Regions from separate parts of the Sphingomonas sp. NPDC019816 genome, predicted to be linked through region 2. Evidence: predicted binding sites of a transcription regulator. Region 2 holds the regulator's gene; each other region holds the start of a gene.
What was found. The regulator LexA, encoded in region 2, represses DNA repair genes until DNA is damaged. The targets are predictions, from matches to a motif close to GTTCCNCNCTTGTTCT.
Positions count from the first base shown of each region.

Region 1: ACQKJZ_RS03435 (LexA family protein) is a predicted target of LexA. The motif match lies at 6,031-6,046, and genes of this name have one in related genera.
Region 3: ACQKJZ_RS07550 (ATP-dependent helicase) is a predicted target of LexA. The motif match lies at 3,550-3,565, and genes of this name have one in related genera.

Region 1 is NZ_JBNNOB010000013.1:21,494-31,439, forward strand. Features, by position in the region: gene ACQKJZ_RS03395 (copper resistance protein B) at 1-792, opposite strand, end outside; gene ACQKJZ_RS03400 (copper resistance system multicopper oxidase) at 816-2,786, opposite strand; gene ACQKJZ_RS03405 (RNA polymerase sigma factor) at 2,854-3,423, opposite strand; gene ACQKJZ_RS03410 (periplasmic heavy metal sensor) at 3,420-3,860, opposite strand; gene ACQKJZ_RS03415 (hypothetical protein) at 3,857-4,129, opposite strand; gene copC (copper homeostasis periplasmic binding protein CopC) at 4,250-4,621, shown strand; gene copD (copper homeostasis membrane protein CopD) at 4,623-5,552, shown strand; gene ACQKJZ_RS03430 (four-helix bundle copper-binding protein) at 5,589-5,924, opposite strand; gene ACQKJZ_RS03435 (LexA family protein) at 6,079-6,510, shown strand; gene ACQKJZ_RS03440 (Y-family DNA polymerase) at 6,514-7,776, shown strand; gene ACQKJZ_RS03445 (SOS response-associated peptidase family protein) at 7,810-8,442, shown strand; gene ACQKJZ_RS03450 (MerR family transcriptional regulator) at 8,439-8,846, opposite strand; gene ACQKJZ_RS03455 (cation transporter) at 8,916-9,536, shown strand; gene ACQKJZ_RS03460 (hypothetical protein) at 9,533-9,946, shown strand, end outside.
Region 2 is NZ_JBNNOB010000014.1:13,487-23,432, forward strand. Features, by position in the region: gene ACQKJZ_RS03585 (hypothetical protein) at 1-76, shown strand, start outside; gene ACQKJZ_RS03590 (sensor histidine kinase) at 73-1,419, shown strand; gene ACQKJZ_RS03595 (hypothetical protein) at 1,471-1,680, opposite strand; gene ACQKJZ_RS03600 (citrate synthase) at 1,684-2,967, opposite strand; gene gltX (glutamate--tRNA ligase) at 2,970-4,358, opposite strand; gene ACQKJZ_RS03610 (ComEC/Rec2 family competence protein) at 4,492-6,597, shown strand; gene lexA (transcriptional repressor LexA) at 7,230-7,910, opposite strand; gene ACQKJZ_RS03620 (molybdopterin molybdotransferase MoeA) at 7,966-9,150, opposite strand; gene moaC (cyclic pyranopterin monophosphate synthase MoaC) at 9,198-9,665, opposite strand; gene trpC (indole-3-glycerol phosphate synthase TrpC) at 9,662-9,946, opposite strand, start outside.
Region 3 is NZ_JBNNOB010000035.1:8,323-18,268, forward strand. Features, by position in the region: gene ACQKJZ_RS07535 (MFS transporter) at 1-1,207, opposite strand, end outside; gene ACQKJZ_RS07540 (inorganic phosphate transporter) at 1,272-2,912, opposite strand; gene ACQKJZ_RS07545 (UrcA family protein) at 3,044-3,352, opposite strand; gene ACQKJZ_RS07550 (ATP-dependent helicase) at 3,577-5,859, shown strand; gene ACQKJZ_RS07555 (glycine zipper 2TM domain-containing protein) at 5,958-6,542, shown strand; gene ACQKJZ_RS07560 (hypothetical protein) at 6,579-6,938, opposite strand; gene ACQKJZ_RS07565 (prolyl oligopeptidase family serine peptidase) at 7,032-9,149, opposite strand; gene ACQKJZ_RS07570 (alpha/beta fold hydrolase) at 9,337-9,946, shown strand, end outside.

The DNA.
Region 1 (9,946 bases), on a different contig from region 2:
GTTGGGCTTGAAGTCGTAGCGAACGCCCGCCTGAAGGTTCCAGTATGGATCGAGCGCGCGGCTGTAGAGCGCCTGCACCTCGGCCTGTTCGAGCGGCTTGCCGAACGTGCCTTCGCCCTCGCTCTTTAGCGTAAAGCGATTGATGTCGCCCCCGATCCAGGCCTCGCCATCCCAGCGATAGCCGTCGCCACCCTTGCGAGCCTGATATTCGGCGAGATTGAAGAGGATCTGATAGACGGTCATTCCGCCATGCTCGCGGCGTAGATCGTTCTCGCGCGAGCTGGCCATGGCGTCCGCGCCCCAGAAACGATCGGCGAGGTGGTCCCCGGCCGGAGCGGGAGCGGGCTTGTTGCCGGGGGGAAGGTCGGTTCCGACCTTGGCAGCGGGCTGATCGCCGGGCATCGCCATGCCCGGCATCGTGCTCATGTCGTGGCCGGCATGCGGGTCCTGCCCCGCACCTGTCGATGCTGCCATGCCCGGCATAGCAGACATATCGTGACCGGCGTGCGGGTTCTGGGTGGGCGCAGCCTGCTGCTGACCGCTCATATCCATTCCCTGCATCCCGCTCATGTCATGCCCGGCATGAGGGTCGGCAGCCTGCGTCTTCGCCGGTTGCGCGCGCCGCGGCGCGGTGCATCGGACGGGAGCCTTACGCTTAGTCGCGGACTTGGCCGCGGCTTTCGCCTTCGGCTTGGCGGCCGGCTTTGCCGGCATCGTCATGCCCGGCATGTTGTGCATGGAATGGTCCATGGTCTGCCCGAATGCGGGTGTCGCAAGGCCGAGCGGCGCCATACCGGCGAGGAGGAGCGACCGGATCACGCCGCGGCCTCCCCGGCCTTGCGGACCTGGACAACGCGCATCATGCCCGCGTGCATGTGGTAGAGCATGTGGCAGTGGAAGGCCCAGTCGCCTTCCTCGCCGGTCACGTCCCAGCTCACCGTGCCTCCCGGCTGCACCAGCACCGTATGCTTTCGGGGGGCGTAGGCGCCCTTGCCGGTCACCAGGTCGAAGAAGTGGCCGTGGATGTGGATCGGATGTCCCATCATCGTGTCGTTGATGAGCGTCACCCGTACCCGCTCGCCGTGAAGCAGCGTGATCGGGTCGGGGTTCTCCGACAGCTTCTCGCCGTCGAAGCCCCACATATAGCGCTCCATGTTGCCGGTGAGGTGGAGCTTGATCTCCCGCTCCGGTGCGCGTGTGTCCGGGTTGCGGTCGAGCGCCATCAGGTCGCGATAGGTGAGAACGCGATGCCCGACATTCTCCAGCCCCTGCCCGGGATCGCCGGTCCGATCGACCGGCATCGGCGAGATGGTCTGCACGCCCGGTCCCTTTTTAACCTCGGGGGCATTGCTGAAATCGCGCATGGAATGGCTCATGCCGCCCATGTCCATCCCGCCCATCTGATCGCCGTTCATCGCCGGCATCGTGCCGGAGCCATGGTCCATACCGGCCATGGCGCCGCCCTGAGCCTGGCCGTGGTCCATGCCTGCCATGCCGCCTGCCGCGGTGCCGGCCGCGCCGTGGTTCATTTGGGAATGATCCATACCCGGCATTGCGCCGGTGCCCGCGCCATGCCCCATCGCAGCATGGTCCATGCCGGACATCGAACCCGCAGCGCCGCCCATGGCGCCATGATTCATGCCGCCGTGGTCCATCGTGCCATGATCCATGCCGCCCATGCCCATGTCCTTCATGGTCGCGAGCGGGCGCTTGCGGAGCGGGGGCACCTCGGCCGCCATGCCCTCGCGCGGAGCGAGCGTCGCGCGGGCCATGCCGGAGCGATCGATGCTCTCACCGACCAGCGTATAGGCGCGCAGGTCGGGCGGGGTGACGATCGCGTCATAGGTCTCGGCCGGGCCGAACTGGAACTCGTCGATCTCGACCGGGCGCACGTTCAAGCCGTCGGCCGCGACGATCGTCATCGGCAGGCCCGGAATGCGGACGTTGAAGGTGGTCATCGACGAGGCGTTGATGAAGCGCAGCCGCACCCGCTCGCCGGGGCGGAATAGCGCGGTCCAATTGTCCTTGGGGCCGTAGCCGTTGACCAGGTAGGTGTAGACCGAGCCCGTGACGTCGGCGACGTCGGCGGGGTCCATCCGCATCTTGCCCCACTCCAACCGCTCTTTCAGCGACTGATCCTTGCCGGCGAGAAGCCCGGCCAGGGTCTGGCGCTGGCGGTTGAAGTAGCCCGACTCCTTCTTCAACCGATCGAAGAGGTAGTGCGGGTGGTGGAAGCTGTGGTCGGACAGCACGATCACGTGCTCCCGGTCGAACTTCACCGGATCGGGATTCTTCGGATCGATCAGGATCGGGCCGTAGTGTCCCTCCTGCTCCTGAAGCCCGGAATGGCTGTGATACCAGTAGGTCCCGCTCTGGATGATCGGGAACTCGTAGGTGAAGGTCGAGCGCGCCGGAATGCCGGGGAAGGCGATCCCCGGCACCCCGTCCATCTGAAAGGGCAGCAGCAGCCCATGCCAGTGGATCGAGGTTTCCTCGTCGAGCTCGTTGACGACGTGGAGGCGGACGTTCTGTCCCTCGCGCAAGCGGATGAGCGGCGCGGGCACGGTGCCGTTGATGCCGATGGCGTGGCTCTGCCGCCCGTCGATCATCATCATCTGATGCGCGACCTTGAGCGTGATGTCCTCGCCCGACACCGTGGGCAACGGCTTGGCGATGCCGGCGGAGACGGGCTGTGCCCATGCCGGCATATAGGCCGACAAGGCGAGGCCGCCTCCTGCCAGACTGGCACCGCGCAGCACCTGGCGGCGGTCGAGAACGCGCGACATGCAAGCTCCTAAGAATGGGGCCGTGAAAGGGCCGTCGCTTCTTCTACGCGGCCGATCCGTCCAGCCCTCAGCGGTTCCCGAGTTTTTCGAGCAGCCGCGCCCGCGCGCGATACAGGCGGGTTTCGACCGCCTTCTGGCTGATCCCCAGCACCTCGGCCGTCTCGGCCTGGCTCAGGCCTTCGATCGTCCGAAGTACCAAAGGCTCCTTCAGGTTCGCGGGCAAGGTCGAGATGGCGCGGGTCACACGATCGAGTTCCTGCCGATCGCCGGCTGCGTCGTCGATCGGCACCTGTTCGTCGACGATGCTCTGGACCTGTTCGTCGTTCGGCAGCGCGAACGACAGAAACCGGCGCACGGCACGCTTACGCGCCCAATCGCGGCATTTGTTGACGGCGATGGTCGTTAGCCACGCCTGCATCGATCGGTTGGGGTCGTAGCGCGACAAGGCCTGATGCGCGGCCACAAACGCTTCCTGCGTCACGTCCAGCGCTTCGTCGGCATCGCCGAGGAAGGCGCGCGAAAGCCGGAACATCGGCTGCCGATAGCGTCGCACGATCTCGGCGAAAGCGGCTTGTCGGCCGGCGATGCTGAGCGTCGCCAGTTCGCCATCCGACAGCGCGGTCCAATCGAGGCTCACCCCTGGCCGTCGGTGAGCGCCTTCACCACCGCGTCATCGAATTGAGAGGTCTGATCGGGCCGGAGAAGCTGACGCATGGCGAAGATGTGCGCCAGCGTCGCCTTCTGCAGCTCGCCCATCGCGGCATGGCTCTGGTCGACCGCAGCGGCCACCCGCGGACCATTGCCGTGCTCGGCCTCGATCGCCTCGGCAAGGCGGGCATTGGCGGCACGCATCTCCAGCTCGAGGGCGCGGCGTTGCACCGCGAACCGGTCTTCGAGCACCTTCAATCGGGCCTGCTGGTCGCCATCGAGCGCGAGCTTGTGGTGCAGCACCTCGTGGAGCGCCGCACCGGGTTGCTTGGGCTGCGGCAGCAGCGCGCGCCCGATAAAGACACCACCAATCGCTGCCAGGAAGGCGAGCAAGGCGCACAGGACAACCCGCTTGGTCGAGGTCATGGCTCGCCGATCAGCAACGCGGAAGGAGCGAGGGGGGAGGCTCCGCCGAGCGGCGCGAGCGAGACAGCAGGGCTTGCCGTCGCGGGCAGCTCGGCACCGACGATCCCGATACCGAGCGCCGCGGCGGTTATCACACCGATCCCGAGCCCGGCCCCGCGCACGGCGGGGCGGCTGCCGATCCGTGCGAGGATCTGGTCCTCGATACCCTCCAACGCGGCCGGGGCGGGTGCGCCCGCTAGTCGCGCCAATGCTCTGTCTAGATCGTCCATGCTTTCCACTCCGCCCCTCTATCACCGGATACGCATCGCTGCCCATCATCCCTCAACAGCTGGTGAGGGGTCGGGCAGCGCGCCGCGTAGAAGGGTGCACGAACCTCGTCGGAGTACCTCATGCGTAGTCTCGCCCTTCCTGCCGCCCTCGCTCTCCTGAGCCTCGCCAGTGCGGCGCAGGCTCACCCGAAGCTCGTTGTGGCCTCACCCGCGCCCAACGCGACCGTTGCCAAGCCCGCGCGTGTCGCTTTGCAGTTCAGCGAGAAGCTGATGCCGAAATTCTCTGGCGCGGACCTGATGATGACGGGCCATGGCGGCGCCACGCACCCGCCGATGAAGGTTGCAGCCACCACCCAGGTTGCACCCGACGGTCGAACGCTGGTCGTGGTGCCCAAGTCGCCGCTCGGTGCGGGCCGCTACAGCGTCGCATGGCACGTCGTCTCGGCCGACACGCATCGGGTGTCCGGCAACTTCGCCTTCGCGGTGAAGTGAGGTGGACGCCGACTGGCCGCTGATCGGGGTCCGCTTCGCGCTTTATGCGACGTTGAGCGGGCTGTTCGGCCTGTCGGCGTTCAGCCTCTACGGGCTCAAGGCCGGGGAGCGCGCAGACGCACTCGCCTTGCGCCCCTGGCTGGTGGGGACCGGGCTGCTCGGCCTTCTGTTTTCCGGCATCGCGCTCGTCCTCCTCGCAGCGGCGATGGCAGGTGCGCCGGCGTGGCCGATCGATTGGGAAGCGATCGGGATGCTGCTTACCGGGTCCGCGACGGGCACGGCGTGGGAAGCGCGCATGGTCGCGCTGATCGTTGCCGTGATCGCCGCGCTGATCGCGGCGGGACGTACCGCGCCGCTCGGCCTGGTGGTGCTCGCGGCGGGCATTGCGCTCGCGACGCTCGCTTGGACGGGCCATGGCGCGATGGATGAGGGCGCGACGGGCTGGGTCCATCTATTGGCCGATATTCTGCACCTGTTGGCGGCCGGCGCCTGGGTCGGTGCACTGCTCGGGTTGACGCTGCTCGTGGTGCGGCCGGCAGCTCGCGTCGACGTCGCGCATCTCAGACTGACCCACCGGGCGCTGCACGGCTTCGGTATGGTCGGCACGATCGTTGTCGGCACGATCGTTGTGACGGGTCTGGTGAATGGCTGGCTGCTGGTCGGTGCCAGCAATCTGCCAAGACTTCCCACCTCCCTGTACGGCCAGCTCCTCCTCGCCAAGCTGGCGCTGTTCGGCGCGATGCTGGGGCTGGCCTCCCTCAATCGCTTTCGGCTGACGCCGGCGTTCGAGCGCTCAGTTGCCGCGCGCGATCATCGGGCTGCGCTCGGTGCTCTGCGGCGCAGCCTCGCGATCGAGGCGAGCTGTGCCGTCACGATCCTGGCGCTGGTTGCTTGGCTGGGGATGCTCGAGCCTCCCGCAACGGCGATGTAAGGAGCGGGCGGCCGATCGCCGCCCGCCCATCGCCGATCAGGCGGCCATCTTCTCGCATGCGTCGGCGCAGCGCTCGCACGCGGCGACACAGTCTTCCATGCCGTCGAGACCCCGGCAGCTCTCCGCGCAAGCTCGGCAGATCCGGGCGCAGATGCCGCAAACGAGCTTATGCTGGTCGGACCCGCGCGCCATAAAATCGAGCGAGGTGGCGCAAATCTGCGCGCAATCGAGCATGATCTTGATGTGGTCGGGCGCGGCGTGGGCCCCGCCCACCTCGAGGCAGTGTTGGGTGGTCATCGACAGGCAGGTGACATGGCAGTGGTGGCAGGCGTCCATGCAAGCCTGCATCTCGGCGCTCATATGATCGTGCATCGGTGATCTCCGCGTGAGCCCCCGCTCAAGGGGGAATACGCGCCTCGTCGCCTCGGCCCTCACCGGGAGTCCGATCGACCGATGCGCCGAACGGCGCATGTAACCCGTTCACTTTTCGTTCCTTCACGCGTTACAAGGGCGCGAAGGGAATCATATGCTGCCACTGATGCAGCCGGTCCCGCTCGCCGACGTGCCGCAGGGAACCGTTCTCCGCATCGTCGGCGCAGCAGGAGCCGGCTTTCCGAGCCCCGCCCAGGATTGGGAAGATGACGGGATAAGCCTGATCGAACTGCTCCGGCTCGATCGGGCGGCCAGTTTCGTGTTCCGGATCAGCGGCAGCAGCATGATCGAGGCCGGCATCCACGACAACGACGTGGTGGTCGTCGACCGCGATACCCGCCCCGTCGAGGGCCATATCGTGATCGCGATCGTCGATGGTGGCTTTGTCTGCCGCCAGCTCGTCCGGCGCTCCGGGGCCATGTTCCTGGAGGCGCGCAATAGCCGGCAATGCTATGAGGCGACCTCGGCCGAGGGTGTCGAAATCTGGGGTGTGGTGCGGACCGGCGTCCGCGACTACCGGCGCTAGCCGGTGTCGTGGGCAATCGTCGACGTCGCGAACTTCTACGTCAGCGCGGAGCGGCTGTTCGACCCCTCGCTGCGCGGCGTGCCGGTCATCGTGCTGTCCAACAACGACGGGTGCGCCGTTGCGCGGAGCGAGGAAGCCAAGGCGCTGCACGTCCGAATGGGCGAGCCCGTTTTCAAAATCCGGGATCGGATCAAGCGTCACGGCATCCAGCTGCGATCCAGCAATTATGAGCTGTATGCAGACCTCAACCGCCGCTTCAACGCGGTCATCGCCGATCATTCCGACCTGGTGGAGATCTACTCGATCGACGAGAGCTTCTTCCGCTTGCCGGCACTGGCGAACGGGCTCGGCGATGTGGGAACGGCCCATCGGGTTCGCGAGGACATCGCCCGATCGGTCGGCCTGCCGACGAGGATCGGGCTCGGCCCGACCCGCACGCTGTCCAAGGTGGCAAACGCCCTCGCCAAGGCGACCGAGAAGGTCTGGGGCGGCGTGGTCGACTTGCACGACCTCGAACTGCGCCGGCGGCTGTTCGAGCATTGGCCGGTGGGTGAGGTGTGGGGGATCGGGAGCGCACTCGAAGCGCGGCTTCGCCCCCTCGGCGTGAAAACCACGGCGGACCTGGCGGCGCTGCCGCCCGCGGTCGCGCGCGATATCGGAACGGTGGTGCTCGAACGCCTCGTGCGCGAACTGGGCGGGATCGAATGCGACGACTTCAAGGTTGCCCCCGAACCGCTCAAGGCGACGGCGGTTACGCGGCAGTTCGGGGAGCCTGTAACCGCGCTGCCCGAACTGCGCGAAGCCATGGCGCGACGCGCGGCGCGTGCGGCGGAGAAAATCCGTGCGCAAGGGTTGGCGGCGAGCCGCCTGATCGCCTTCGCGCATGGCTCCCGATACAAGCCGAACCCGCCCTCCGCGTCGCGATCGGCACGCCTGTCGCCTCCGACCAACGACCCCCGTGTTATCGTCGGCATCGCGGGAAAGATGATGGAGACGATGTTCCAGCCCGGCGGGGTTTACACCAAGTGCGGCGTCCTGCTCGAAGACCTGTCCCCGGAAGGGCAGGGGCAAGCGGACCTGTTCGCGACGGCTGACCCCAAGGCACCCGGGCTTCTCGCCGCAATGGACGGGTTGAACGCCCGTTACGGTCGCAACACAGTCATCCTTGCGGCGCAGGGCTGTGGGGGGCGATCGTTCGACACCAAGCGGTCGCAGAAGAGCCCGGCCTGGACGACGCGCATCGGGGAGATCCCGGTAGCTCGCTAGTCGGCGCGGACCGGATCGGTATATCGGGACGCCATGTGTAATCGCGCCCGCATGTCGAATGAGCCCGAAACCCTATGGGGATCGGCCGCGAAGCTGTTTAGCGAGCGGCCCCGCGACAACCGGTTTGACCCGCGCGAGCTGCGCCCCAAGAGCCGCAACTATGTCATCCGCGAACAGGGCGGGGAGCGAGCCTGGGACGTGATGACCTGGGACGTGCTCGGCGGGAAGGCGGCGTGGCCGATGACCAACGTGCGCCAGCTCGGCCTCCCGCAATGGCGCAGGCTGGCAGAGAAGCCGGAGAACCGCTGTCTGGTGCCGTTGACCGAGTTCTGCGAGTTCACGCCCGACAAGCATGATCTGGGTGACGGCAAACCACCGCTGAAGGGGGAGATGTGGTTCGGCGTGACCGATCAGCCTGTGTTCGCGGTCGCCGGTTTCTGGCAGCGTACCGAGGGCGGCAACGGCTTCACGATGGTGACGTGCAACCCCAATTCGCTGGTGGCGCCGATCCACCCCAAGGCGATGATCACGATCCTTGAGCCGAGCGACATCGATACGTGGCTGCGCGGCTCCTATGACGAAATCGTTGGCCTGCAAAAACCCTACGATCCCGACCGGATGACGGTGCGCGGACCGGTGTTCCCGACCCGTCGTAACGAACGCTAACCGCTCGCGTTAGGGGCGAAAGCTTCCAGGATACGGCAGTCAGCCATCGTACCGCCGGCGCAGCTCGCGATCGCGCTGGCCAGTTCGCGACGGAGTGCGGTCAGGTCCGCGATCTTGCGGTCGATCTCTTCCAGGTGATGCGTGGCGAGCTTGTCTACGGTGCCGCAATCACGATCGCGCTGCGCGGCCAGGTTCAACAGCGCTCGCACCTCGTCTAGTGAGAAGCCAAGATCGCGCGTGCGGCGGATGAAGCGCAGTCGCTCCAGATCCTCCGGACGGTAAGAGCGGTAGTTTCCATCCGTCCGCGCAGGGGGAGCGATGAGTCCAGCACGCTCGTAATAGCGGACGGTCTCCACCTTCGTGCCCGTTGCGGCCGCGAGCTTGCCGATCGTCAGTGCATTCATCTCTTGACCCTGTACCAACTACAGGGTCCATATAGGCCGTCGCATCGAATACTCGAAGGGCGACGACGCATGGCTTGCAGCGATTGCTGCTCAGTTCCGGATCGCAGTGCGATCAACGATCCCGCGTATCGTCGCGCCCTCTGGATCGTCGTTCTACTCAACCTGGGTTTCGGCCTCATCGAGATCGTCGGCGGGTTTGTCGCCGACAGCCAAGCGCTCAAGGCCGATGCCCTCGACTTCATCGGTGATGGGACGATCTCGCTCTTCGGCCTGATCGCACTAGGGTGGACCGCGCAGGCCCGGTCGAGGATCGCGCTAGCACAGGGACTCTTTCTCGGCGCGCTCGGCTTAGGAGTGATCGGGTTCGCCGCTTGGCGCGCGCTCAACGCAGTGGCGCCAGAGGCCGAGCTGATGGGCGGGATCGGGGTGGTTGCCCTGATCGTCAATGTCAGTGCAGCGCTGGTTCTCTCTCGCTTCCGTGAAGGCGATGCCAATGTTCGGGCAATCTGGCTGTTCAGCCGCAACGATGCGGTCGCGAACATCGCGGTGATCGCGGCGGCCGCTTTGGTCGCGTGGACGGGGCAGGCGTGGCCCGACCTCGCCGTTGCCGGCGTTATCGCACTGCTGTTTCTACACTCGGCCTGGGAAATCACGCGCGGTGCCCTCGCCGAGATGGGTGAAAAAGGGTGACGGCGCTCGATCGGACCTCCGAGATCGCACGGGCACGCCGCAAGAGTGGATCTCGACGGCCGCGTCACCTCGGCACCGGAAAGGTGGGGCGGAAGGGCTGGCTTCGCGCGATGCTGCCCTTCGTCGCATGTCTGATGCTGGTGCTCGTCGGCTGGACCGGCACGGCGAACGCCGGCGGGAACGGCACGTGCATCGATGTCCCGCAGACCGAGATGGCGATGCATGTCGCGGTAGACTGCGATCAGGTCCCCGCCGACGCGGACAAGAATTTCCCGCATCATCACGCCGCCTGCCACGGTCACTGTGTGGCGACGCCGGGCGAGAGCCGCGTGGCCATCGCGCTGCCTCCAAGACCGGTCGGATTTACGCATGAAACGGCGCCGCTCTGGTTGTCGCACCAGGGCGATGCG
Region 2 (9,946 bases):
GGCTCTCGCGATACTGAAGCTGCCCGCCCCATTTCGCGCGGCGATCGACCGGTTCGACGGGACGGCGCGGCGATGACGTCGATGAACAGCCCCGGCGAATCGATGGTGGCACGCGCCATCCTCGACGGAGAGAATCATATCCTGTCGGCCGATCCCCCGATCGAGCTGCTACATATCCGTGCCGGGGGCGGGGCGCATGACCGGTTGGCGGTGGCGCCGATCGCGACGATCGCGCAGCTGGCCCGCCGCCTTGGCATCGCGGTGTCGCGCCGTGTCCTCGTGGCGGACGACGAAGGCGATCTCGACCTGTGGGTGCAGGCTCGCCCCGAAACGGGGCAGATCCGCCTGAGCGTCAGTGGCTGGCGCGACCGCGAGGCGTGGAAGCCTCGTGCGACGCCGCCCGATTATGCGGCCGCCGGTGCCGATGTCTGGTGGGAAACCGACGCTGCGCTGCGCCTGATCGCGCTGTCGTCGGGGGCGGGGCACGGTTTCGATGCGCAGGCGATGCTGGGTCAGCCGCTTCATGCGCTGTTCGCCTTCGACACGGCGGCGGGGGGGCGGCTGCTGGCCGATCCGGCCCCGCTCGACGGGCAGGGCGCGCGGCTCCGCCCGACCGATGCACCGGTCCGTCTGTCCGCGGCGATCCGCCACGATGCCATGGGCGGCATCGCCGGGCTGATCGGGGCTGCCTATCTGATCGACGAGGTGGGCGACGAGATCGAGGCCGTGTCGCCGGGCGCCCCGTCGCTGACCGAGAGCTTCACCAACGGCCTCGACCGTGCGCTGCGTACGCCGCTCGCGCGGATCGTCGCCAATGCCGACAGCATCGCGGCGCAGGGCGATGGGCCGGTCGCCGCGACCTATGCCGATTATGCCAGCGACATCGCCCATGCCGGGCGGCACCTGATGGGGCTGGTCGACAATCTGGTCGAGCTTCAGGCGATCGAGCAGCCCGATTTCCGGCTCGCGTCTATGCCGATCGACTTGGCCGATGTCGCGCGTCGAGCCGCCGGCCTGCTGGGCGTTCGCGCCGAGGCCGCCGGGGTGACGGTGCGCCGGCCCGGCGCGACCGACATGCTGGACGCGACCGGCGATTTCGGACGCAGCCTGCAAATCCTCATCAACCTCATCGGAAATGCGCTGCGCTATTCGCCGCGCGGGGGTGAGGTGATGGTGACGGCCGAGCGAGAGGGCGATTGGGCGCTGGTCCGCGTGGTCGACCAAGGCAAAGGCATCGCGCCAGAGGATCAGGCGCGCATCTTCGAGAAGTTCGAACGCGTCGATCCGACCGAGCCGGGCGGCAACGGCCTGGGCCTCTATATCGCGCGGCGATTGGCGCGGGCGATGGGCGGCGACCTGAGCGTCGAGAGCGTGCCCGGCGCGGGCGCCACCTTTACCTTCCGCCTTCGCGCCCGATAAAAAAGGGGCCCCCGAGGGAGCCCCTTTCATGGGTTCGTTCTGACGAAAGCGTCAGCGCCGCCGGGGCAGCCGCCGTGCGACCAGGATCAGCGCCAGTCCGACGATCGCCGTGAAAGCGCCGCGATCGGCCAATTCGCCGCGCCCGAGCATGAAGCTTTCCTGCGGCCAGCGGATGTAGCCCAGGCCCTGGCCGATCCATAACGCGCCGGTCAGCGCCAGCATGACGCCGATGGCGATCAGGATCGGCCGGGCCCGGTTCATCACTTAGCGCTGCGAAACCGGGACGTAGGAACGCTGCGTCGGGCCGGTGTAGAGCTGACGCGGGCGGCCGATCTTCTGGTCGGGATCGGTGATCATCTCGTTCCACTGCGCGACCCAGCCGACGGTGCGGGCGAGCGCGAAGAGCACGGTGAACATCTCGGTCGGGAAGCCGATCGCCGACAGGATGACGCCCGAATAGAAGTCGACGTTCGGGAACAGCTTCTTCTCGACGAAGTAATCGTCGCTCAGCGCGATCTCCTCGAGGCGCAGCGCGGTCTCGAACAGCGGATCGTTGACCTTCAGCGCGTCGAACACTTCGCGCACGGTCTTCTGCATCACGGTCGCGCGCGGATCGTAGTTCTTGTAGACGCGGTGGCCAAAGCCCATCAGGCGGAACGGGTCGTTCTTGTCCTTGGCGCGCGCGATGAATTCGGGGATGCGATCGGGGGTGCCGATCTCACGCAGCATGTTGAGCGCGGCCTCGTTCGCGCCGCCATGCGCCGGGCCCCAAAGGCAGGCGATGCCCGCCGCGATGCACGCGAACGGATTGGCGCCCGACGAACCCGCCAGACGCACGGTCGAGGTCGAGGCGTTCTGCTCGTGATCGGCGTGCAGGATGAAGATGCGGTCCATCGCCTTTTCGACGGCCGGGTTCACCTCATACGGCTCGGCCGGAACGCCGAAGGTCATGCGCAGGAAGTTGCCGGTGTAGGACAGCGAGTTGTCCGGGTACAGGAAGGGCTGGCCCACCGAGTACTTGTACGCCATCGCCGCGATCGTCGGGATCTTGGCGATCAGGCGGTGCGAGGCGATCGTGCGCTGCACCGGATCATGGATGTCGGTCGAATCGTGATAGAAGGCCGACAGCGCGCCGACGACGCCGCACATGATCGCCATCGGGTGCGCATCGCGGCGGAAGCCACGGAAGAACGCCGCCAGCTGCTCATGCACCATGGTGTGGCGCGTGATGGTGTTGGTGAAGCCCGACAGCTCGTCCTGGTTCGGCAGTTCGCCGTTGAGCAGGAGATAGGCGACTTCCATGAAGCTGCTGTTCTCGGCCAGTTCGCCGATCGGATAGCCGCGATGGAGCAGGACGCCCTGGTCGCCGTCGATATAGGTCAGTTCCGACCGGCACGACGCGGTCGAGGTGAAGCCGGGATCATAGGTGAACGCGCCGGTCTGCGCATAGAGCTTGCGGATGTCGACCACGTCCGGGCCGATCGAACCGGACATGACCGGATAGTCGAACTCTTTGCCTGCGATGTTGAATTTCGCGGTGTCGTTCATGCTCAAATATCCTTCCTATCTGCGGTCATCTGGTCCGCGATCCGACCCAGGCTCTCGTCACGGCCCAACACGTTGAGCACATCGAAGATCCCCGGAGACGTCTTGCGTCCGGTCAAGGCAGCGCGGAGCGGCTGGGCGACCTGGCCGAGCTTGACGCCCTCGGCTTCGGCCACCTTGCGTACCGCGTCTTCCAAAAGCTCCGTATCCCAGTTGTGCACCGCGTCAAGCGCGCCGTGCACGGCAAAGAGAATGTTGCGTGCCTTTTCATCGAGAAGCCCGCTCGCGGCGTCGTCCATGGTCAGCGGGCGGGTCACGAAAAGGAACTTGGCGCCATCGGCCAGTTCGTTGAGATTGGCGGCGCGGGGCTTCAGCGACGGCATCGCAGCGGTCAGCAGCGCGACATTCTCGACGCCCATGCGCTTGGCGGTCAGCTCCGCCAGGCGGGCGTCATCGGCCTCGCGGATATAATGGCCGTTGAGATTTTCCAGCTTCTTGATGTCGAAGCGCGACGGCGCCTTACCCACGGCGGCGAGGTCGAACCACTTCACCGCATCCTCGCGCGCGATGATCTCGGCATCGCCGTGGCCCCAGCCGAGGCGGAGCAGGTAATTGTCGAGCGCTTCGGGCAGGATGCCCATCTCGTCGCGATAGGCCTCGATCCCGACCGCGCCGTGGCGCTTGGACAGCTTGGCCCCGTCCGACCCGTGGATCAGCGGGATATGCGCATAGATCGGCTCGGGCCAGTCCATCGCCTTGTAGATCGGCAACTGGCGGAAGGCGTTGTTGAGGTGATCGTCGCCGCGAATGACATGGGTGACGGCCATGTCGTGATCGTCGACCACCACCGCCAGCATATAGGTCGGCGTGCCGTCCGACCGCAGCAGGATGAGGTCGTCGAGCTCGGCATTCTGGACGGTGACGCTGCCCTGCACCTGGTCGTCGATCGTTACCGACCCCTCGCGCGGCGCGCGCAGGCGGACGACGAAGGGCTGGCCTTCGGGTGCGGTCGCGGGATCGGCGTCGCGCCACGGCGAGCGGATGCGCAAGGGCTGCTTGGCGGCCTGCGCAGCCTCGCGCTGGGCGGTGATCTCGTCCTGCGTCATATAGCAGCGATAGGCGTGGCCGCGCGCCATCATCTCGTGCGCGACCTCGGCATGGCGATCGGCGCGCGCGAACTGGAACACCGCCTCGCCGTCCCAGTCGAGGCCCAACCAGCGCATGCCGTCCAGGATCGCGTCGATCGCCGGTTGGGTCGAGCGGACCCGGTCGGTATCCTCGATACGCAGCAGGAACTTGCCGCCATGGTGACGGGCGAACAGCCAGTTGAACAGCGCGGTGCGCGCGCCGCCGATATGGAGGAAGCCGGTCGGCGAGGGCGCGAAACGGGTCACGACCCCTTTGGCGGCGATATCATCTGTTGCGCTCAACCGAGCATACTCCCAATCATGAAATCCGATGGCCCATTCAGCCGCCGCAGCCCCTAGCATCAAGCGCCCGCGCCGCCAAATGCCATGGTCGGGCGGCATGTCCCTGTACTGGCGGACCGGGCGCGACCGCGCGGAGCGATGGGCCGAGGCGGAGCGAACGCAGATACCGCTCTGGACCCCGGTCGGACTGGGGCTTGGCATCGCCGCATGGTTCATGCTGCCCGATGCGCGCGCCTGGACGGCGTTCCTGTGTCTGTCGGCCGCGATGGCGGTGACCGCCGCGACTGTGACGGACGGCGGCCGCTTGGCCCGGATGGTCGGGGGACTGGCGTTGCTGCTGATGGCCGGGCTGTCGCTGGCCTGGCTGCGCGCCGAATCGGTCGCGTTGCCCGTTCTGGTGCGGCCGGTGGTGGCGGACGTGGCCGGGCGGGTCGAAGGGGTGGATCGGCTGGCCGCGCGGCGGATGGTGCGGGTGAGGCTTCGCCCGCTGGCGGCGCGCGACGGACGGGGGCGGGCGGTCGTGCTGCCGCCGCGTATTCGGATATCGCTGGCGGATACCGACGTTCCCGGCGGGTTGGGTCCGGGGGCCCTCATCCGTTTGCGCGCGCGGTTGATGCCGCCGGCGGGCCCGATCGCGCCCGGTGGCTATGACTTCGCGCGCGCCGCCTGGTTCCAGGGGATCGGCGCGACCGGGCGGGGCTTCGCACCCGTCACGGTACTGCGCGCGGCGGACCGGAGCGACGGCCTGCGCCAGCGTCTGTCGCGCCGGATCAGCGAGCGGGTGGGCGGTGGCGCAGGCGGGATCGCCGCCGCGCTCGCCACCGGCGATGTCGGCGCGATCGGGCAGGCGGATGCGGAGGCGATGCGCCGCGCCGGGCTCGCCCACCTGCTATCGGTCAGCGGACTGCACATCACGGCGGTGGTCGGCATCGTGATGACGATGACCATTCGGCTGCTGGCGCTGTGGCCGTGGCTGGCGCTGCGGGCGCGATTGCCGCTTGTCGGTGCGCTGGCCGGGGCGCTGGCGGCGCTGGGTTATACCGTGTTGACCGGGGCGGAGGTGCCCACCATCCGCTCCTGCGTCGCCGCGATGCTGGTGTTGGTGGCGCTGGCCATGGGGCGACAGGCGGTGACCTTGCGACTGGTCGCGGCGGGCGCCGTGCTTGTCCTCCTGTTCCGACCAGAGGCGCTGATGGGCGCGAGCTTCCAGCTGTCCTTCGCCGCGATCACCGCGATCATCGCCCTGCACGAGCATCCCGCAATGCGGCGCTGGTTCGGGCCGCATCCCGACTGGCGCTGGTCGGCCCTGCGGAGCGGCGGTGGGCTGTTGGTGACGGGGTTGGTCGTCGAGGCCGCGCTGATGCCGATCGCCATCCATCATTTCCACAAGGCGGGGCTGTACGGGGCCTTCGTCAATATCGTCGCGATCCCCTGGACGACCTTCGTCGCGATGCCGATCGAGATCCTGGCGCTCTTGCTGGAGCCGTTGGGGCTGGCGGGGCCGTTCTGGCGGTTGCTCGGTTGGGCGTTGGGCCTGCTGCTCTCCTTGGCGCATCATGTCGCGGGATTGCCGGGTTCGGCGATGGCGGTGCCGGTGTCGTCCGATCGGGCGTTCGGATTGGCCATTGCCGGGGGGCTGTGGCTGGCCCTGTGGCGGACGCGGGGGCGATGGCTGGGGGTGCCGCTCATCCTGCTGGGCGTGGGCGGCATGCTCGTCGCCCGCGCGCCGGACATGATCGTCACCGGTGACGGGCGTCATGCCGCGATCCGAACCGATGCGGGGATGGCGCTGCTGCGCGAGCGCGCGGGCGACTATATGCGGACCACGCTCGCGGAGATGAGCGGATTGCAAGCCGATCTGGCGGCGCTATCCGATCAGCCCGTGGCCCGGTGCGGGGCGGACGTTTGCCTCACGCGTATGACCATGGGTGGGCGATCATGGCGGATCGCCGCGACCCGCAGCGGCTATACGGTGCCTTGGCGCAGCTTGGTTGCGCTGTGTGGCACGGTCGACGTCATGATCGCCGATCGGCGCCTGCCCGACGCCTGCCAGCCCTATTGGCTGAAACTCGACGCCGCGACCTTACGCAAGACGGGTGGGGTAAGTGTGTGGTTCGATCCGGCGCGCGTCGAGACGGTCAACAGCCCGGGTGACGGACATCCGTGGCGGCGCCCTTCGGCCGAAGGGCGACCTTCAAGGTGAGGTTCGGCAATTTAAGCCGCCTGTGCAAGCCGTCCTGAGGGCATCCACCGCTTGAGGCACCGACCGGTCGACGATCCCGTCGCGCAGCGAAGACATTCTCCGGTTTCGCTTTCGGCCCGTCATCTCCTCTGGGAGAAAATCATGGCAAAACCGCCACGCCAGCCCGGCGGGGGCCGGGATCTGTTAGGGAAACGTCGGTAGCTTAGAGGAGGATGACATGAAACGAACCCACCCCTCCTCTTCAGGGGAGGGGCCGGGGGTGGGGCGCTTCCACGTGCCGAGCCGTTCGCGGCGATGCCCCACCCCAACCCCTCCCCTGAAGGGGAGGGGCTCGTATTGATTGAAAGCTATGTCATCGCGGTCTAGTGGACGAGCCGAACAGCTGGACCCCGGCCTTTGCCGGAGCGGTTCGGACGAACGTCGCGGACCGCTTCCAACGCAATGCGAGGTAGGGAGAATATGGGGCCAGCGAACTTCCCGTCAAAGACCGCGAAGTCCGATGGAAAGCAGTCCTTCGAACGATCCACCAACTAGCGGCTAGGCCATTCCGACCCCACGCTACGCGCTGCCGGAACAAGTCTGGCTACGGCTCCATGGCAACGGTGCACCAGACACGCTGCCATCGACGCCGCTCACTCGTAGCGGCGTAAAATACCGGACAGCTTGCCCTGCACCCGAACCTGCGCCGGGGCATAGCGTTGCGGATCATAAGCACGGTTGGCGGGATCGAGCCGGACCATCGAGCCTTCGCGCCGGAAATATTTCAGCGTCGCCTCGGCATCGTCGATCAGCGCCACGACGATCTGGCCGTCGCGGGCCACGTCGGTGCGGCGGATCAGCGCATAGTCGCCGTCCAGGATGCCGGCCTCGACCATCGAGTCGCCCGACACCTCCAAGGCATAATGCTCACCCGAGCCGAGCAGCGCGGCGGGCACTGCCAGCGTCGAACTGCCCTCGAACGCCTCGATCGGTACACCGGCGGCGATCCGGCCATGGAGCGGGATCTCCACCACGTCATTGGCGGGCTCCGCGACGCTACGTCCCGCAGGCGCGCGGACATTCGTATCGACCGGCGCCGGCGCCATGGACTTTTCGGGACGGTCGGGCATCCGCAGCACTTCCAGCGCCCGCGCGCGGTTGGGCAGGCGGCGGATGAAATTGCGTTCCTCCAGCGCGGAGATCAGGCGGTGGACACCCGACTTGGACTTGAGGTCCAGCGCCTCCTTCATCTCCTCGAAGGAGGGCGAAACGCCCGCTTCCTTCAATCGGTCATTGATGAAGCAGACAAGCTCATGCTGCTTTGCGGTGAGCATCGCGATCCTCCGTCCAGAACAGACGTGGAACCTATATGGAACGTTTTGGCTTGCGTCAAGCGAGCATCAGGATTTCCGCCGAGTCGCCCGCGTTGGCTGGCGGCGCATGCGGTGGACGGATGACGAGGCACGTCGAACGGGCAAGCGTCAGCAGCATCGAGCTGTCCTGAATGGCGGCGGCATGGACGCGCCCGTCAATCATCGCGGCGCGCAGATAGTCGATGCGCGGCCCATTGGCGGCCAAATCCTCGCCTAGTACGGCGGGGATGGGCGCGGGAAAAGGATCGGCCGCGCCGGCCAGATGCGCGATCAGCGGTTTGACGAACAGGATGGCGGTGACGAAGGCGGACACCGGATTGCCGGGCAACCCCAGCACCACCGCGCGACCCAGCCGGCCCGCCATCATCGGCTTGCCCGGCCGAAGCGCGATCCGCCAGAAATCAATGCTGCCCCCCGCCGCCTTGAGCGCGGGCTGGACCAGATCGTGATCGCCCACCGAGGCGCCACCCGTGGTAACCAGCAGATCGGCATCTACACCAGCAAAGGCTTCGCGCAGCCGATCGAGATTGTCGGGCAGTATCCCCAGGTCGATGATGTCGACCGGCAAGTCGGCCAGCATCGCCGCCAGCATCGCGCCATTGGATTCGGGCAGGGCGGCGAGATCGCCCGCCCCCGGCGCGACAAGTTCGTCGCCCGTGGCGGCGATGGCGACGCGAACGCGCGGGCGAACGGGCAGGGTGGCATGGCCGCCCGTTGCCGCCACCGCGATCCGTGCCGGGGTCAGCCGCTCGCCAGCCTTGATCAGCCGGTCGCTGGTGGTGAAGTCCAGCCCCTTGCGGCGGACATTACGCGCTTGATGCGCCGGTCCTTCGCCGGCCAGGATCAATCGGTCACCGTCGCGCGCGGCCTCTTCCTGCACCAGCACCGTGTCCGTGCCCTCGGGAAGCGCGGCGCCGGTGAAGATGCGGGTCGCCTGCCCCGAGCTGACATGGCCCTGGAAGGGGCGCCCCGCCGCGCTTTCGCCGATCACCGTCCAGGGGCCGGGCATATCGGCGAAGCGGATCGCATAACCGTCCATCGCCGACAGGTCGCTCGCCGGCTGGGTCCGGCGGGCGGGCACATCCTCGGCGGCCCAGCGACCGGCGGCCTCGCGCAACGGGACATGGGTGACGGGGCGATCGGTCGTCAGCGCGATCAGGCGCTGCTGGGCTTTGGCGACGGGTAAGAGAATGGCGGTCACTCCTGTTGACGCGAAGGACGCACCCGACGCGCCTGAAGTTCCGGGGCTCAGGCGTGCCAGTCGCCCGATTTACCGCCCGTCTTCGACAACAGGCGAATATCGCCTATCGTCATGCGCTTATCCAGCGCCTTCGCCATGTCGTAAACGGTCAGGAGCGTGGCCGACACGGCGGTCAGCGCCTCCATCTCGACGCCCGTCTGCCCGGCGGTCGCAGCGGTCGCCGTGACGGTCACGCCGGTGTCGTCGAGCGCGAGATCGATCTCGACCTTGCTCAGCGGCAGCGGGTGGCACAGCGGGATCAGGTCGCTGGTCTTCTTGGCCGCCATGATCCCCGCCACCCGCGCGACGGCCAGCACATCGCCTTTCTGGACGCTGCCGGCAGCGATCGCAGCGGCGGCGTCAGGGGTCATCGTGATCCGCCCCCGCGCGACCGCCTGACGCTGGGTAACGGTCTTGGCCCCGACATCGACCATGCGGGCCGAACCCTCGTTGTCGAGATGGGTAAGGCCCGTCATCCGACCAGCGCGCGGGTGGCCGCCTCGACGTCATGCTGCCGCATCAGTGCCTCGCCGATCAAGAAGCAGCGAATGCCATGCTCGGCCATCGCATCGAGATCGGCGCGGCTGGTCAGCCCGCTTTCGGCGACGAAGGTCGCACCGGCGGGGGCGTGCGCGATCAGATCATAGGTACGCTGAAAATCGACCGAGAAGTCCCTGAGATCACGGTTGTTCACCCCGATCAGCCGTGACTTGAGCCGTGTGGCGCGCTCCATCTCGGCGGCGTCGTGCACCTCGAC
Region 3 (9,946 bases), on a different contig from region 2:
CGAGATAGGCGCCGACCCAGTTCAACCCGCCACGCTCGGTCAGGGCCTGGGCGGCGATCGGGGCCAGCGCGCCGCCGATGATGCCGCCCAGGTTGAACGTCATCGATACGCCCGTATAGCGCACGCCCGCGGGGAACAGCGCCGGCAGCCAGCCACCTAGCGGCCCATAGGCGAAACCCATCACGAACAGCGCGCCCGCCAGCCAGACGAACACGATGCCGAGCGATCCCGATCCCAGCATCGGCCCCATCACCAGGCCGATCAGGACGCATCCCGCAAACCCCAGCGCCAGCATCGCGGGCGCCCCGCGCCGGTCGGCCATCACGCTGGATATCACCACGCCCAGCGCCAGGAACAGGATCGCCACCAGTTGGACGCCCAGAAACGCCTCGCGCGGATAGCCGAGCGTACTGGTGCCGTAGCCCAGCGCGAAGGCGGTCGCGAGATAGAAGATCGCGAAGCAGGCGATCACCCCGCCCGTACCCGCCAGCAGCGCGCGGCCATGACCGCTGAGGAGCGTGGCGATCGGCACGCGCGGCAAGCTTTCCGCTTTCTTCGCTTCGGCGAAATCGGGCGTCTCGGTCAGGCGAAGGCGAACCCATAGCCCCAGCAGCACCAGCACCGAACTCGCGAGGAACGGCAGGCGCCAACCCCAGGCGCGGAACTGATCGTCCGTCAGTAGCAGCCCCAGAATGAGGAAAAAGCCATTGGCCAGGATGAACCCGACCGGCGCGCCGAGCGGGGGAAACATGCCCCAGGTGTTGCGACGGCCCGGCGGCGCGTTCTCGACCGCCAGCAGCGCCGCGCCGCCCCATTCGCCGCCCAGGCCCAGCCCCTGCCCCAGCCGCGCGAGGCAGAGCAGCAAAGGTGCGATCCAACCCGCCTGCGCATAGGTGGGCAGAAAGGCGATCGCGACGGTCGATCCGCCCATCAGCAACAGGCTGGCGACCAGTGTCGACTTGCGCCCGACCCGGTCGCCGAAATGACCAAAGGCGACCGCGCCGACCGGCCGCGCGATGAAGGCCAGCCCGAAACTGGCATAGGATAGCAAAAGCTGCGCCGTCGCCGAGGAGGCGGGGAAGAACAGCGGCCCGAACACCAAGGCGGCGGCCGTCGCGTAGATATAGAAGTCGTAGAACTCGACCGCCGTACCGGTCAGGCTGGCGAGCAGGATGTGGCGGTGCGACGGCGCGGCGGCATGGGTCATGCCGATGCTGGTGCAGAACCGCGCCGCCGTCGTAAACCCCTATCCTTGCGACCGCCGGGCGAAATCAGCCCGCTGCCATGCGCGTCAACCCCAGCAGCACCCAGTAGAGGAAGCCGGACAGGAGCATCGCGATGGGAAGTGTCAGAACCCAGGCCAGCGCCATATTGCGGATGGTCCGTTTCTGAAGACCCGCGCCGTTGGCCACCGACGCACCGGCGACGCCCGACGACAGGATATGGGTGGTCGATACCGGCGCACCGAATTGCTCGGCCAGCAGGATCGTCGAGGCGGCCATCAGCTCGGCCGAAGCCCCCATGCCATAGGTCAGATGCGTCTTGCCGATCCGTTCGCCCACCGTCACCACGATCCGCCGCCAGCCGACCATGGTTCCCAGGCCGAGCGCCAGCGCGACCGTCACCTTCACCCACAGGGGGATGTACCGCGTGCCCCGCTCCAGCGCATCGGCATAGCCGCCGAGCGAGTCGATCTCGGCCGCCGTGAAGCGACGCTTTGCGCCGTCGCTCTTGACCACCATGCGCGTGGTATCGAGCACGAGGTACATGTCGTTGCGCAGGTTGGGCACGACCGCAGCCGGCACCCGGCTGAATGTGCCGTAATTGTCGATCCGTTCGGCGATGTCGCGCGACAGCACCGACAGGCCCTCGTAAACCTGGGGCGTGTCGATCGTCTTCTGGCGGACGGCCTGTGTCACCACATCGCGGGCGCGTCCAGTGGGCAAGGTCGCGCCCGTACCATGCGCGGCATAGGCCGTGGAGGCGGCCTGCGCGCTCTGCACGAAGGCCGGCATCGCGCTCTCGGGCAGGGTACGGTTGAGCGCATAGGCGGTCGGCGCGCAGCCGATGAGGATGAGCATGATGAGGCCCATGCCCTTCTGTCCGTCATTTCCGCCATGCGCGAAGCTGACCGCCGTGCAGGTGAAGATCAACAGCGCCCGGATGCCACGCGGCGGCGGCGCGTTCCCCTCGGGTTCGCGATACAGCCGTTCGTCCTTCAGGAAGCGCTTCATGACGAGCAGGAGCAGCAGCGCGCCGACAAAGCCCACGACAGGGCTGAACAGCAGGGCCGACAGCACCTTGCGCACCTGCGCCATGTCGACGCCCGAGGCACCCGGAACGGTCGACAGCCACTGATTGGCCAGGCCGACCCCCAGGATCGATCCGATCAGCGCATGGCTGGACGAATTGGGCAGGCCCACCGCCCACGTCGCCAGGTTCCAGAGTATGGCAGCGAGCAGTAAGGCGAAGATCATCGCGAAGCCGCCCGCCGACCCGACATGCAGCATCAGGTCGATTGGCAACAGCGTGATGATCGAATAGGCCACCGCGCCGGTCGAGGTGACGACGCCCAGGAAATTGAAGACGCCCGACCAGACGACCGCCACCGGTGCGGGCAGCGAGTGGGTGTAGATGACGGTCGCCACCGCATTGGCCGTGTCGTGGAAGCCGTTTACGAATTCGAAGCCGAGCGCGATCAGCAGCGCGAGGCCGAGAAAGACGAAGACGCCGACCGCCATCGGTTCTCCGACACTCGCCGTATCGGCCGCCACGCTATAGCCGGCATAGGCCAGTCCCCCGACGAGCAGAGCCGCGAAAATCCATCGCCCGGACGGATGAAGACCCGCATCGAGCTTCGGTCCACGAACGCGGGATTCGGATTGCCCGCCGGCGAGCGCATAGGATGTCATGATGATTCTTGATGCGCCCGGGGGGTGACATTTTCATGACGGGGCGCCCGGTAGGACGCAACATCACGGACCAGAATGGGACAGCGGTACCGCAGCATGGTGGCACCGCCGTCCCAAGTCATACGCCGCCTTCAGCGTGCGCTGGCAAGGGCGACCGGTGCGTCAGAGAGGGCCGCGATCTGCACCGCGCCATTGGCGCGCATCTCGGCACGGCAACGCGACACATCGGCATTGCCCCGCACATCCTGGGTCAACGGGCCACAGGCGATGGCGGCGGCGCGGCGGATACGCGCGCCCAGCATCGCGCGGTGATCGGCGCGGTGGAGATCGAGGTCATGATGGCGAACGGTCACCCGGACCGTCTCGCGCATTTCGGCCTGGACGGAGACGGCGGACACGAGAAGAGACGCCGCGAATGCGGCGGACATGAACTTGGTCATCGGAAATGCTCCTGCAACGGATCATGCCCGTCACGGCCGCGTGGGCGCCCTGTCGCGCCCCGCCGCTCGTCGGCACCCGGCGTCCCTAGCTCCGTCCCAAGTCAATTTCGCGACGGCAGCGTAACAATGCCATGACGGCGTGTTGGGCACCGCCGCATCGTCCGAGGCGACAGCCAATGGTTGCCCCGCGCTCAAACGTTCCCTAACTGTTCGCGATGACCGCCATGACCCCCGATGCGCCCGCCAATCCGGCCGATTATCCCTATCTGCGCACGTTGAACCCCGCGCAGCGCGAGGCGGTGTTGACGACCGATGGGCCGGTGCTGGTGCTGGCCGGCGCGGGGACAGGCAAGACGGCGGCACTGACGGCGCGGCTGGCACATCTGCTCTATACCCGCAAGGCCTGGCCGTCCGAGATCCTGTCGGTGACCTTCACCAACAAGGCGGCGCGCGAGATGCGCGAGCGGGTCGGCCGGCTGGTGGGCGATGCGGTCGAGGGGATGCCTTGGCTGGGCACGTTCCACGCGATCGGTGCCAAGATGCTGCGCCGTCATGCCGAGCTGGTCGGCCTGCAATCCAATTTCACCATCCTCGATACCGACGACCAGCTGCGGTTGCTCAAGCAGCTGATTGTCGCGGCTGATATCGACGAGAAGCGCTTTCCCGCGCGCGCGCTTGGCGGGCTGATCGACGAATGGAAGAACAAGGGGCTGGTCCCGGCGGACATCGACGCCGGCGAGGCTGAACGCTATGCCAATGGGCAGGGCGCGGAGCTGTATCGTCAATATCAGGATCGGTTGCGCAGCGTGAACGCCTGCGACTTCGGCGACCTGCTGCTCCACATGCTGACCATCCTCAAGACGCACCGCGACGTGCTGGAGCATTATCAGCAGCGCTTCCGATACATCATGGTCGACGAGTATCAGGACACGAACAGCGTTCAGTATCTCTGGCTCCGCCTCTTGGCCCAGGCGCGCAAGAACATCGCTTGCGTCGGCGATGACGATCAGTCCATCTATTCCTGGCGCGGCGCGCAGGTGGAAAATATCCTTCGGTTCGAGCGTGACTTTCCCGGCGCCAAGATCATTCGATTGGAGCAGAATTACCGCTCCACACCCCATATTCTGGGGGCGGCATCGGGTGTCATCGCCAATAATGGCGGGCGGCTGGGCAAGACGCTGTGGACCGAGCTGGACGTCGGCGAAAAGGTCCGGGTTCTGGGCGTCTGGGACGGCCCGGAGGAGGCGCGGCGAGTCGGCGAGGAGATAGAGGGCGCACGGCGTTCGGGCACCTCCTATGGCGACATCGCCATTCTCGTCCGCGCCTCGCATCAGACGCGGGAGTTCGAGGATCGCTTCATCGCGATCGGCCTGCCCTATCGCATCGTTGGCGGCTTCCGCTTCTACGAACGCGCCGAGATCCGCGATGCGCTCGCCTATCTCCGCGTGGTCAACCAGCCCGCTGACGATCTGGCGTTCGAGCGGATCGTCAATGTCCCCAAGCGCGGCCTGGGCGACAAGGCGCTCGCCAAGATCCATCAGCTCGCCCGTGCCGAGGACCTGCCGCTGACCATCGCGTCGGCGCGTATCCTGGATACCGACGAGCTGACGCCGCAGGCGCGGCGCAGCCTGGGCAATCTGATCGGTGACATTGCGCGCTGGCGCGACATGGCGCGGGACCTGCCGCATGCCGAACTGGCGCGCCAGTTGCTCGACGAGAGCGGCTATACCGCCATGTATCAGAACGAGAAGTCGGCCGAGGCGGCGGGGCGGCTGGAAAACCTGTCCGAACTCGTCCGTGCCATGGAGGATTACGAGTCGCTCGGCGCGTTCCTGGAACATGTCTCGCTGGTGATGGACCGTGATGGCGACCAGCGCGAGCCCGAGGTGACGATCATGACGATCCATGCCGCCAAGGGGCTGGAGTTCGATACCGTCTTCCTGGCGGGATGGGAGGAGGGACTTTTCCCCTCGCAACGCGCGATCGACGAGGGGGGGACGCGCAGCTTGGAGGAGGAACGGCGCCTCGCTTACGTCGCGATCACGCGCGCGCGGCGCAAGGCGATCATCCTCCACGCCGCCAATCGCCGCATCTACGGCCAATGGACCTCCAGCCTGCCTAGCCGTTTCGTCGGCGAACTGCCCCCCGAGCATATCGACAGCGAGACGAGCATGACCGGTGGCGAGAGTCTGTGGCGCGCGAACTGGTCCGAACATGCCGACCCCTTCGCCAATGTCGCGCGCGGCACGGGGCGCGGACCGGGCTGGCAGCGCGCGGCGTCCGGTCAGGGTGGACTGTCCGCAAAGCCTGCCCGCATCGTCGAGTCACGCTCGCCATCGGTGGGCCTTGGTCAGAAGGGGCGCGACGACCTGAGCGTCGGGAACCGCGTGTTTCACCAGAAATTCGGCTATGGTGAGATCGCGATGATCGAGGGCAACAAGCTGGAGATCGATTTCGAGCAGGCGGGGCGCAAGCGGGTAATGGACAGTTTCGTCACCAAGGGTTGAGGCGACCGATCGCCGCCGCCGCGTTCAGGAACCATATCGCCTGACGGCCGTATCGAGTCGCCCTACCCGATTGTCGGGTCTTGAGAGGGATGGGATCGATGGGCTTTCGTCTGCACATCTTGGCGCTTGCCGGTGTCGCCGCTGTCACGGCCATGCCGGCCACCGCACAATCCGCCGCCGACGATGCGCGCTTCCGTGCGGCGCAGGCGCGGTTCGACCGGGAATATCAGATCTACCGGCACGAGGTGGATCGGTATCAGGCGGAACGGAGCGGTAGTTACTCGGAAAGCGGCCCGGCCTATGACGATGGTTATCGCCCCGCGCCGCCCCCTCCCCCGGTCGGCACCGGTCCCGGTGGGTATCGCGCGGCACCCCCGGTGCCGGCCGCCGGTTACCGTGCCGATGACCAGCCCTTCTACGATCCTGCCGGCGACTATCGCGACGGCGCGCAATATCGGGAGCGGGTGCTTCAGCCACAGGACCGGGTCTATGCGGGGACCGATGGCCGCTATTATTGCCGCCGCCCCGATGGGACGACCGGTCTCATCATCGGCGGGGCGGCGGGCGGCGTGTTAGGCAACCTGGTCGGTGGGCGCAGCAGCACGATCGCAACGCTGCTGGGTGCGGCGGGCGGCGCGCTGGCCGGGCGTTCGATCGAGCAGAACCAGGTGCGGTGCCGCTGATCGTACCTGACCGTCTGACGGCCCGCAGGTCGGGCGTCAGACGGGTTCGACCATCATCAGCGCGGCGTTGCGGTATTTGTCGGCGTCGCGCTCGAACAACGCGCTGATGGCGAAGCGACGCGGCGTCAGGCGCAGCGCGCCCAGGCCCGCCAGCTTGAACGTCCCCATCTTCTCCTCGCGCGGCGGTTTGCCGTCGCGCTCGACGGTGGTGGCGTCGACATAGAGTTCGTCATGGCGCGTGTAGATGACATGGGGCGCCAGTACCACTTCACCGCGATTGTACATGGCGGACACCGCCTGCATCTTCACGATGGCCTCGAAAATGATGGCGGGCGCGCCCGCCGCCGGCTCAGCCGGTCGGCGCTCGGTCGTCGACATATCGGTCATGCCTTGCATTTGCCCATCCTGCCGCAACGCAGCAAGAGCAATAATGTCCCGGTACCCCATGGAAAATGCCGGATGCGGCCCCGCCGCACCCGGTGACGCGGCTCAACGCTTGGGTGCGTCCATCAGCTTCTGGGCGAAATAGACCATTTGCTGCGCGCTCAGTCGGGCGCCCTGCGCGATGTCGGCATCGCCCGAATGGCCGCCCGCCATATCCTCATAGAACAGATACGGGATGCCATATTCCGACAGACGGGCGGCGAATTTGCGCGCATGCTGCGGCCCGACGCGGTCGTCCTTGGTCGTGGTCCAGATGTAAGGCTCAGGATAGGCCACGCCCTTGCGGATGTTCGCATAGGGCGAAATCCTGCGCAGGAACGCCGCCTCCTCGGGCACATCGACCGAGCCATATTCGTCCTTCCACGAATCACCCGCCGCTATCTTCTGATACCGGACCATGTCGAGCAGCGGCACTTGGATCGTCACCGCCTTCCATAGCTCGGGATGCTGGGTCAGTTCGACGCCCATCAGCAGGCCGCCGTTCGATCCGCCATATATGCCCAGCTTCTGCGGATTGGTGATCTTGCGGGTGAACAGGTCCTTGGCGACCGAAGCGAAGTCGTCATAGATGATCTGACGCTTGGTCTTGCGGCCCGCGTCATGCCATTTCGGTCCGAACTCACCGCCGCCACGGATATTGGCGAGGACGAACGCCCCGCCCCGCTCGGTCCAGATCTTGCCGGTCGAGCCTAGATAGGTCGGCAGGCGCGCGATCTCGAACCCGCCATAGGCGGTCATCAGCGTCGGCGTGGTGCCGTCCAGCTTCGCGCCCTTTGGAAGCACGACGAAATAGGGAATCTTCGTGCCGTCGGTCGATGTCGCCTGATATTGATGGACGGTGGTGCCGGCCGAGTCGAAGCGGGCGGGCAGCGTCTTCAGCACCTGCGGCGTACCCGGCCGCGCCGCGTCGAACCGCGACAGCACGGTCGGGGTCGTGAAGCCGGCGGTCGAGAGATAGACGGTGTTCGAACGGTCGCTGGTGCTGACTACGTCGACAGCCATATTGTCCGGCACCTGTATGGCGGTCGCGGTCCAGCCGTTCGCACTCGGTGCGAAGACGCTCGCCCGGCCGCGGACGTTGTCGATATAGGTCACGACCACCCGGTCCTTGGTCGTCGATACGCCCTCGACCGCCTGCCGATCGGTCGGTGTGAACAGCGGGCGCGGCGTGATCCGGCCGGCTTCCAGCTCGGACAGCGGCGCCCAGACGACCGATCCGGCCGGAAGCTGGCCCCAGGCATCGCTGGTCTGGAAGACGACCCGGCCATCAATCATGCCCGACGGGAATGCGCGCGCCGGCATGGCGATCGGCTTGGCGCCGCCAGACGGCGTCCAGAACAGCTTGTCGCCACCGAAGAAGGTCTGGCGTCGTTCGATCACGACCGCGCGGTTCCCCTTCGCGTCGGTCAGGACGCTGGCATAAGTGCCGAGTTCATCGGTCGGCGCGCCCCGGAACACCTCGGTCGCCTGCGACAGCGGCTGGCCACGCTTCACCATCTTCACGACGAAGGGATAGCTGGACTTGGTCAGCGTACCCTCCCCCCAGTCGCGGCTGACGAGCAGCGTGTCCTTGTCCAGCCAGGCCGCGCCCTGCTTGGACGTCGACAGGCGGAAGCCGTTGGGGACGAACGCCCCCGTCTCCATGTCGAATTCGCGATACTCGATCGCGTCCTCGCCGCCCTCGGACAGCGCGATCAGGCAGAGCCGGTCTTCGGGGGCGAGGCAGCTCAATCCCTTCCACACCCACTTCTTGCCCTCGGCCTTGCTCAACGCGTCCAGGTCGAGCAGCGTCGTCCAGCGCGGATTGGCCGAGGCGTAATCGGCCTCGCTCGTCCAGCGCCAGATGCCCTGCGGATGATCGGCGTCGCGCCAGAAGTTGACGATCCGCCCGTAAAGCTGGCCGGGCATTGGGATGCGATCCTTGGCCGAGGCGATGGCGAGCGCCTCCTGGTAGAAGGTTTGGTAGCGGGGGTCGTTCTGCAGGCGGGGCAGCGTCTTGGCATTCTCCGCCTCGACCCAGGCGAGCGCCTTGGCACCGTCCTTGTCCTCCAGCCAGATATAAGGGTCGTTCTCCGTCACTGCATTCACCTGGGCCATTGCCGTTCCCGTCATGAGCTGGCTGGCGAGCATCGACCCCGCCAACATCAACCGCCATCCCCGCATGTATCGAAGCTCCTTGGATCGTGAATGGCGCGAATGTGACTTCATCACGCGCCGCTGGCAATGCACCATGTCAGCCCTGTTGACGTTATGGTGTGTCGCAAGCGCCCAGTGCAGGCATGGCGGGAACGGAACGGCCCATCGTCGTGCCCGTTCAGGCTTTCCCTTTCCCGATATGTCAGGAAATACCATGCCTTATCTCAAGACCCGCGACGGTACGGATATCTATGTCAAGGATTGGGGCGAAGGCCGCCCCGTCGTGTTGCTGCATGGCTGGCCGCTGTCGGCGGATATGTGGGACGCGCAGATGATGGCGCTGGCCGAGGCCGGATTTCGGGCCATCGCCTATGACCGGCGCGGCTTCGGTCGTTCGGGTCAACCCTGGTCGGGATACGATTATGACACGCTCACCGACGATCTGGCCGATGTGCTGGAGGCGACGGGCGCGCAGGACGCAGCTGTGTTCGGCTTTTCCATGGGTGGCGGCGAGGTCGCCCGCTATATGAGCCGGCATGACGGCAAGGGCGTGATCGCCGCCGGGCTGATCGCGTCGGTCGTCCCCTATATGGCCAAGACCCCGGACAATCCCGATGGTACCGAGCAGTCTGTCTTCGATCAGATCACGCAGGGGCTGAAGGACGATCGCGCGCATTTCCTGCGCCATACCTTCTTCAAGCAGTTCTTCGGCGTCGGCTATATCTCCAGCCCGGTCAGCGACGAGATGCTCGACTGGGCGACGAGCGTCGCCATGCAGGCCGGCCTGAAGCCGACCCTGGCCTGCGCGGAAGCGTTCAGCCAAA